Regions from separate parts of the Pseudodesulfovibrio senegalensis genome, predicted to be linked through region 1. Evidence: predicted binding sites of a transcription regulator. Region 1 holds the regulator's gene; each other region holds the start of a gene.

Region 1 (2,204 bases):
GGATAAATAAAAAATAACAACAAGTTTTTCCCAACAGGAAAAATCGGAACGGTACGTATATGGGACTTGAACTCAGGCAACAACTCAAACTTTCTCAACAGCTTGTGATGACACCGCAATTACAGCAGGCAATCAAGCTGCTGCAATTGTCGAGGCTTGAGCTGGTTGAAACCGTACAGCAAGAGTTGCTGGAGAATCCGTTTCTTGAAGAAACGGAAAATGAAGCCGTGTCCGAAGTCGAAGACGATCGCTCCGCCACAGAAGATGCCAACGACGCCCTAGTCAAGGATGCAGACTGGGAGAACTATCTTGGTGAGTTTTCCAGTACTTCGAAACAATCACACTCCCGGGACGCAGAAATCCCGGAAGAGGGTATGTCTTTTGAGGCACGGCTGGCCTCCAAGCCTTCGCTCGAAGGACATCTGAGCTGGCAAATGCGCCTTTCCAATTTTACGGATGAAGAAATTGCCGTAGGCGATGTTGTCGTTGGCAATCTCGACCACAACGGCTACCTCAAGGCCAGTGTGGACGAAATAATGTCCATGATCCCTGTGGAAGCCGAACTTGTGGAAAAGGTGATCCGCAAGATGCAGCTGCTCGACCCTGTGGGCATAGCGGCTCGCACCCCCCAGGAATGTCTGCTGGTCCAGATGAAGGTAGCAGGGTTTGACAGCGATCCTGTTTTGGTTTCATTGGTCACCGATCATCTCGAGGACCTTGAAAAGCACCGGTACAAGCCCCTTGTGCGCAAATTCAAGATATCCATGGAGGATCTCAAATCCTATCTTGACCTCCTCCAAACCTTGGATCCCATGCCGGGGACGAATTTTTCCTCCACAGAACCACATTACGTCAGCCCCGATGTTTTCGTATACAAGTTCGGAGACGAGTTCGTCATCATGCTCAACGATGACGGCCTTCCCAGTCTTCAAATGAACTCCTTTTACGTGGATAATCTCAAGGCCAGCAACGAAAAGGAAAAGGATTATTTTTCCGAAAAAATGCGATCTGCCGCATGGCTGATGAAAAGCCTGTACCAACGGCAACGTACGTTGTATAAAGTAGTTGAGAGCATTGTCAGATTTCAGAGGGACTTTTTTGAAGAGGGTGTGACCAAACTCAAGCCACTCATCCTGAAAGAGGTTGCCGAAGACATCAGCATGCATGAATCCACCGTGAGCCGGATCACGACCAATAAATACGTATCCACTCCCCACGGTATTTTTGAATTGAAATTCTTTTTCAACAGTGCTTTGGACTTGGGGGATGGCTCTCAGGTCGGCTCCGAGAGCGTCAAGGCACTCATCAAGCAACTTATAAGCGAGGAGAATCCGAAAAAACCGCTCAGTGACGAAAAAATCGGTGAAATTCTGAAAGAAAAACTCGATGTAAACATCGCACGAAGAACCGTGGCAAAATATCGTTCTGCAATGGGCATTGCCTCATCTTCAAAGCGAAAGGAGTTTTTCTAACAGGGCTTGTCAAATACCCACAAACTCAGGAGGGTAGTCCATGAACATCAGCTTCACCTTCAAGAACTTCGATCCGTCCGACCATCTCAAGAAGTATGCTGAAAAGCGCTTTGGAAAACTCGGCAAGTACGTGTCCCATTCTGACACGGCCGAGCTCAAGGTCAATCTCATGGTTGAGAAGTTTCGCCAGAAGGCCGATGTTGTGCTCAATGCGGACAATATTCATTTGTCTGCGTTTGAAACATCGGAGGACATGTATTCAAGCATCGACTTGGTGCTGGACAAGCTGGAAGCGCAATTGCGCAAATTACGCGAAAAGATGAAGGATCGCGGCAAGAAGGCCCGAGCCAACAAGGTCGTCCAGATGGACTATCTGTCTTTTTTGGAAAAGGAATCCGGCAACTGGACCCCGACAATCGTCGGCAGTGACTCCTATGAGCCCAAACCCATGTCCGTGGACGAGGCAGCCATGCAGCTGGACACCACGGACGGCGAATTCCTTGTCTTTCGCAATGCCGACACCGAAGGCATCAACGTCATTTATAAACGAAACAACGGCGATTTCGGATTGATCGATCCTGGACACTGATCATGAAACTTGGTGATTATCTTCAAGAGGCCTACATCGTCCCGGAACTTTCGGGAAGCAGCAAGAAACAGGTTCTGACAGAACTTGTGGCCCCCCTTGAAAAGGACAATAATGGAATGGACACGGACCAGGCGGTCCGTGTC
Region 2 (2,204 bases), on a different contig from region 1:
GTAGCTCTGGGCATACCGGCCGCCGCAGCCGCCGTCCTCGTTGTCGCCGTCCGTGAGCAGGATCAGGATCTTTCTGTATTCTTCCGGGTCTCCGGCCTGCGGGTAGGGTGCGCCGGGGGTCAACATCAGGCGGCCCCATTTCATGCCCATGGGAATGATGGTGCCGGACCAGACGCCCTGGGCATCCATGCGGTTGAGGGTCTGGGTGATGGCGTACTTGTCCCCGGTCAGGCCATGGGACTTGGGAATGCCGGAGCATGTGTCCAGCGTGACCCAGTTGCGGTAGTAGTCGGGCAGGGCCCAGTACATGGGCATGAAGTCCTCGTGCATGCCCGTGTATTCGGAGCCGTCCCAGTTGCGGCATCCTGCGGGCAGGCCGTCCTGCACGTCGTCCTGCAGGCGCACGGTTCCCTTGAAGGGCACCAAGCCAACCTTGGAGCCGGGATCGGCGCCATCGGGCAGGATCAGGTCCACAAGGTTCAGGGCTGCGGCGCGCACCATGTTGATGGGCGTGCCTTTCATGGAACCGGAGTTGTCCACCACGAAAACCACCTCGAGCTTGTTGAAGCCCGCCGAGGCCTTGGCGGAAATCCATTTGTCCGTGATGCCGGCCACGCCCATGAGCAGGGTGGATACGTTGGCCTTGGCCAGCACGTTCACGCTGCGGATGTCGCTGCCTGAGGTGATGCTTTCCACTTCCGCGTCCGGATAGTTCTTTTCAAGCATGGCGTTGACTGCCGCAACCACGCGTCCGTTGCTCACGTCCGGGTCGTAGGGCAGTTCCAGGCTGCCTGCCAGTGCTGCCGAGTCCACGGCCGCCTGCAGTTTGGTCTTGGCCATGTACAGGTTGCCGAGGTCCACGGCCAGACCCACGGAAAGCACCAGGGCGCTGACGACCACGCCCATGAGGATGCTCACCGCACCGCTGCGGCTATTGCCGGGGCATGGTTGTCTGAGCCTTGAGAACGAACGGGTCGTTGCTGCCCGTGAGAAATTCGTATCCATCTTCGCCTCCGTTGAAGGGCGTGTATTGACAACTGACTATGACCGTGACTTCGGATTCCACCGTGTTGACCGTGGTGGTCAGGCTTTCCGGCGGAACATCGGATACCAGCGCCCGGACCAGCGAGGTCACGTCCGCGGATTCGCCTTCCATAAGTACCAGTCGCGCGCCTTCGCGGCTGGCCTCCTGCAGGGACGAATACATATGCATGGCGTTGGCCCCTTCCACGAGCATGAAAAGCAGCAGAAAAATGAATGGCAGCATCAGTGCCAGTTCGGTCGCGGCCATCCCGCTGCGTTTGGAGTCGTTTGTGTTCATGCCATTCTCCTTGCCAAGACCCTGTGCGGGTTTGTTCATTTCCATGATGGTATTGCAAAGCAATGGGCGTGCCAAAGAATCTGCCGTTCTGTATGTTTTATTAAAGTCCTTTATTTTCAACTATATGAACGAATGCAGTCGTCTGTGTGGTCCTGGCCCTGGCCAGCGATATGCACAGGGAAACGCATGGCTATCCATTTTTTGTGGATTCATGGCGGCGATTGGGGTATGCTGGAGCCGACATTGCAAAACCGGAGAATGGAACATGCCCATACGCGTGCTTGTTGTTGATGATGATGCCCCGTTTCAGGGGCTTTTGGTGGATGCCCTGACAGAACTGGGCTACGAGGTGGAAACCGCGTCCACGGCTGAAGAGGGCGTGGAAAAGGCCCGTGCCGGGCGTTTCGATCTTGCCCTGCACGACGTGAAGTTGCCGGGCATGTCCGGCATCGAGGCGCTGCCGCATCTGGCCGATGCCGCGCCGACCATGGATGTGATCGTCATGACCGGATACGCCACCAAGGGCTCGGGCGTGGAGGCCATGAAGCGGGGCGCCTACGACTATTTCACCAAGCCGTTCAGTATTTCCGAGATGGACGTCGTCATTCGGCGCGCTTTGGAAAAACGCAAGCTTGAACAGGAGCTTGAGACACTCAAGCGCAATCTGCGCGTGGACAGCCCGCTGGGGAACATCATCGGGCAGAGCCGCCCCATGCAACTGGTCAAGGAGCGCATCGAACGCGTGGCCGAACTGGATGCGGACGTGCTGGTGGTGGGCGAGACCGGCACGGGCAAGGAACTGGTTTCCGACACCATTCATGCCCTGAGTGCCCGTGCTTCCGGGCCGTTCGTCAAGCTCAACTGCGCGGCCATTCCCGAAAAC
Region 3 (2,204 bases), 990 kb from region 1:
GCTGGCCATCACGGACGGAAACCGCACGCGCGCGGCCAAGCTGTTGGGCATGTCCCGCCCCACCCTTGCCGCACGCATCGAAAAATACGACATCAAGACCAGCACCAAGGTGGAGTGACGTCCGCTACAGGGGGTGGTCCTCTCCGTCGCCGGACTCAAAGGCCGTAAGGCCGATGCCCACCAGAATGAGCAGAACCATCAGGTAGACCAGCCAGATGGAACTGTTGCGCCTGTTTTCCGGGGTGCTGACCTCGTCCGCAGAGACATAGGTGTTCCATGCGGCAAGGGTGATCCCGGCCACGGCGCTGTCCGCAGCAGGCAGCTGGCGCATGGACTGCTGGTCGAAAAAACCGCGCAGCACAAGGTATCCGTTCCCGGTGTATACATACCATGTGCGCATGACCATGCCGCCCGGTTCGGCGGTCACGGTCACCATGAAGCGTTGCCTGTCGAAATCCATGCCGCGCAGGTCTTCCGAACTGCCCGAGGCATGAAACACCCGGGAATCCAGCAACGACCCGACCCGCTCATACGCCCATTGGTTGAAATGCCGGCTCCGCTTCGCAGGTATCCGGCCGGTCTGCCCGGCACCCACCATGATGAAGGGATATTCGAACTGCTCTCCACCCATGCGGAAACCATCCAGCGCCTCAAGGTCCGAACCGCTGACCGTACCGGAAAGCACGGAAGCCATGGCGTTGTTCAGGGCGGAGACTTCACCCCGGTCCAACCGCACCCAACCGTCCGGCAGAACCATGCGAAAACCCAGCTGACGATTTTCCACCAGCGTCTCAGCACATGCCGCCGCCCCCCAGAAAACCGAAAACACCATGGCCGCGCACGCAACGATCCACCACCGGCCCATTTCCCAGTTCTTTGCCTTCATGACCCGCCGTGTTCTGGTCTGCCGCCCCATGGTTCGCTGCATGATCGCCTCCGGGTTGGATACTCCACACCTCATACCAACCATACACCCCGCGACACACCCATGCAAACCCGTTAGCCGCACAAGCGACGGGTTTCTTTACACCCCGCAAAAAATACTGACGCGGGCAGCAGTTTCCTCGGGCTTGGCCGCCCCACACCCGGCAATCAAACTCAATAAAAACAGCGTACTGAAGATATCCGCCCAAACGCAAAACGTGGCACGGTCTTTGCCTTACCCGAAACAAATACCGGGAAAAAGCATGAAAGGACCGCAAATCACCATACTCGTCGCAGAGCGCAATCCCCACATGCGCGGCTTCATATGCCGCGAACTGGCACGGCAGAACATGCTGGTGCGCGGCGCCAAGAACAGCGACGAAGTCATGGCCGCACTGGCTGGCCCCTGCCCCCCGGACCTTGTGGTGCTGGCGTTCAACACCATCAACACCGGGTCCGTGGGGCTTCTGGAGCGGGTAACGACCCAGCACCCGGACATTCCCGTTGTATTGCACGCATTTCTGGAAGACATGAACGGAAACCCCGCTCTGGGGCGGGTTCAGGGAATGGTGGAAAAAAGCGGCAACCCCGTCGAGCTGATCACAACAGTCATGAACGTGCTCGAACGCCGATTTCCCCACCTGATGAACGACACCGGAACGCAGGAGGCCCCCGATGCCTGACCGCCACTACTACACGTCCCTGCACCGCAGCATGGTCGCCACGGTCATACTGGTATCGCTGATGCCCATGGCGCTGATCACATTGATCGGCGGATACCAGTACTCGGCCGCATACAAGGCCAAAGTGCTGGCGCATCTCGGAGAGATCGTCCGCAAGCACGAGCAGAACATCGACACCTACCTGCTCGAGAAGGTCGCCGAGATACGGGTGCTGGCCGACAACATGGGGGTCTCCTGCTTCAGGGAAGAGGACAGGCTGGAGCGGCTGCACCGCACGCTCATGGAACGGCACGGCGGTGATTTCGTGGACCTCGGCCTGATCAATGAACAGGGCATGCAGGTGGCCTATTCCGGTCCGTTCCGGCTGGGCGAGGCCAATTACGCGGACGCGGAATGGTTCCGCGAGGTCATGAAACGCAAGGTCTATATTTCCGACGTATTCCTCGGGCTTCGAGGCGTGCCCCACTTCATCATTGCGGTTCAGTTCTTTTCCGAAGGCAGGCAATGGATCCTGCGCACCACCATCGATTTCGTGGCCTTCAACCGGCTGGTGGAAAACATCCGCATCGGCCAGACCGGGCTGGCCTTCATCATGAA
Region 4 (2,204 bases), on a different contig from region 1:
ACAGACCGCAGGCGATGGTGCCCCATGCACCGCACACGCCGTGAACGGAAGAGGCGCCCACCGGGTCGTCGATCTTGAGGACCTTGTCGATGAATTCAATGGACAGAACCACCAGCACGCCGGCCACCAGACCGATGATGATGGAAGAACCGGGGGTGACCGTGGCACAGGGGGCGGTGATGCCCACCAGACCGGCCAGCGCGCCGTTCATGGTCATGGAGATGTCCGACTTGCCGTAACGCAGTCTGGAGAAGGTCATGGCGGCAACCGTACCGGCAGCGGCGGACAGGGAGGTGTTCATGGCGATAAGACCGATGGTGTTGTCCGCAGTGGTGGTGGAACCGGGGTTGAATCCGAACCAGCCGAACCAGAGGATGAACACGCCCAGACCGGCCAGCGGGATGTTGTGACCCGGAATGGCCTTGGCCTTGCCGTCCTCGGTGTACTTGCCCACGCGCGGGCCGAGCACCATGGCGCCAGCCAGGGCCAGCCAGCCGCCCAGAGAATGGACCACGCTGGAGCCTGCGAAATCACAGAATCCGAGAGCCTCCAACCAGCCTGCGCCGTCATCGCCCAACCACAGGCTGCCCCAGGCCCAGTGGCCGGAAACCGGATAGATGAAGCCGGTGACGATCAGGGACACCAGAACGTAGTTGGAAAATTTGGTGCGCTCGGCCATGCCGCCGGAAACGATGGTGGCGGCGGTGGCGGCGAATACGCTCTGGAAGAACCAGAAGGTGTAGGTCCAGGGCAGGTCGCCATCGGCAACCCCGGCCAGCGAGAAGCCGGATGTTCCGATGAACCCGCCCATGTCCGAGCCGAACATCAGCGCAAAACCGAACAGGAAAAAGATGATGGAACCCGCTGCAAAGTCCAGGAAGTTCTTCATCATGATGTTGCCCGCACTTTTTGCGCGGGTGAATCCGGCCTCAACGCAGCCAAAACCGGCCTGCATGAACATGACCAGAATGGCCGCCAGCAGGGTCCAGAGAATGTTGGCGTTGTCCTGAGTGAGAAACGCGACTTCGTCACCAGCTACGGCTGCGGCGGGAATTGCCCAAAGAGACAAGACCGCGAGTGACAGCAGCACCTTCTTGTGCCGGATACCGGCATGAGACAGTCCGAAAAGCATGTTTGTTTCCTCCTTGTGGAAATGCGTTGCTAACTGCCCCCCTTAAGGCAACCTCCGTGCCAAATAGATTAACCCCCTGTTATAACTGTATATAACTCTGTAAATTACATTTCGGGAAAGACGATTATCTGTACATTTTTGTCACAAAACACACGCTGCGAACAACGCTATTTACTAATTTGTAATTCTTGTGGCCGTCGAAAAAGCGTTTCCTTATTATTTTTACAAATAATGTAATATATAAATAAAAATTTTTTCCGCTTGACATTGTCCACGGAACTGCACTAGCTCTTTGGTCATGGACAAAACTTTCAGCAACAACCTCTTTTCCTACCTGTATTTTTGGTACTGGTTTACCGATGCCCGCGGGCACGGAAGGGATGCGTTGTAGCCGAAAGACAGGTACACCAAAATGAACTTCCAAGGGCCGCGGGCGTAAAGCCGGCGGCCCTTTTGTTTTATCCGAAGGCCAAAACCGGCGGTCCGGGTCCGAGGGGACACCCAAGGAGATTGAACATGCATATCGGAAAAGCCATCAGGTTGGAGCGTATCTTCAACCGCAACACAGGACGCACCATCGTGGTTCCCATGGACCATGGCGTGACTGTCGGACCCATCGACGGCATCGTGGACATGAAGGAGGCCGTGGGACGCGTTGTGGAAGGCGGCGCCAACGCCGTGATCGAACACAAGGGCCTTGTTCGCTGCGGCCACCGGGCCGAAGGCAAGGACATCGGCCTCATCGTTCATCTTTCCGCGTCCACCTGCCTCTCCCCCCTGCCCAACGCCAAAACCCTCGTGGGTTCCGTGGAAGACGCGGTCCGCCTCGGCGCGGACGCGGTCAGCATCCACTGCAACCTCGCGGACGAGGCCGAAGCCACCATGCTGCACGATTTCGGAAAAATCGCATCCAGCGCAGCCAACTGGGGCATGCCCCTGCTGGCCATGGTCTACGCCCGCGGTCCCAAAATCGAAAACGAATACGACCCTGAAGTGGTGGCGCATTGCGCCCGCGTGGGCACGGAACTGGGCGCAGACGTGGTCAAGGTCTGCTACACCGGCGACCCGGAAA

The links. The regulator sigma-54, encoded in region 1, starts transcription at its own class of promoters, with help from an activator protein. The targets are predictions, from matches to a motif close to CTGGCACGGNNNNTGCTT.
Region 2: the regulator sigma-54 is predicted to act here: its motif matches at 1,379-1,396, upstream of F8A88_RS09555 (TadE/TadG family type IV pilus assembly protein).
Region 3: the regulator sigma-54 is predicted to act here: its motif matches at 1,143-1,160, upstream of F8A88_RS01105 (DNA-binding transcriptional response regulator).
Region 4: the regulator sigma-54 is predicted to act here: its motif matches at 1,178-1,195, upstream of F8A88_RS15180 (ammonium transporter).

The regions. Positions count from the first base shown of each region.
Region 1 covers NZ_WAIE01000001.1:1,240,361-1,242,564, forward strand. The annotation lists gene rpoN (RNA polymerase factor sigma-54) at 60-1,472, shown strand; gene hpf (ribosome hibernation-promoting factor, HPF/YfiA family) at 1,513-2,061, shown strand; gene F8A88_RS05860 (PTS sugar transporter subunit IIA) at 2,064-2,204, shown strand, end outside.
Region 2 covers NZ_WAIE01000003.1:273,477-275,680, forward strand. The annotation lists gene F8A88_RS09550 (vWA domain-containing protein) at 1-1,005, opposite strand, end outside; gene F8A88_RS09555 (TadE/TadG family type IV pilus assembly protein) at 932-1,321, opposite strand; gene F8A88_RS09560 (sigma-54-dependent transcriptional regulator) at 1,587-2,204, shown strand, end outside.
Region 3 covers NZ_WAIE01000001.1:248,994-251,197, reverse strand. The annotation lists gene F8A88_RS01115 (sigma-54-dependent transcriptional regulator) at 1-118, shown strand, start outside; gene F8A88_RS01110 (hypothetical protein) at 125-928, opposite strand; gene F8A88_RS01105 (DNA-binding transcriptional response regulator) at 1,188-1,607, shown strand; gene F8A88_RS01100 (sensor histidine kinase) at 1,600-2,204, shown strand, end outside.
Region 4 covers NZ_WAIE01000010.1:16,973-19,176, reverse strand. The annotation lists gene F8A88_RS15180 (ammonium transporter) at 1-1,132, opposite strand, end outside; gene F8A88_RS15175 (2-amino-3,7-dideoxy-D-threo-hept-6-ulosonate synthase) at 1,649-2,204, shown strand, end outside.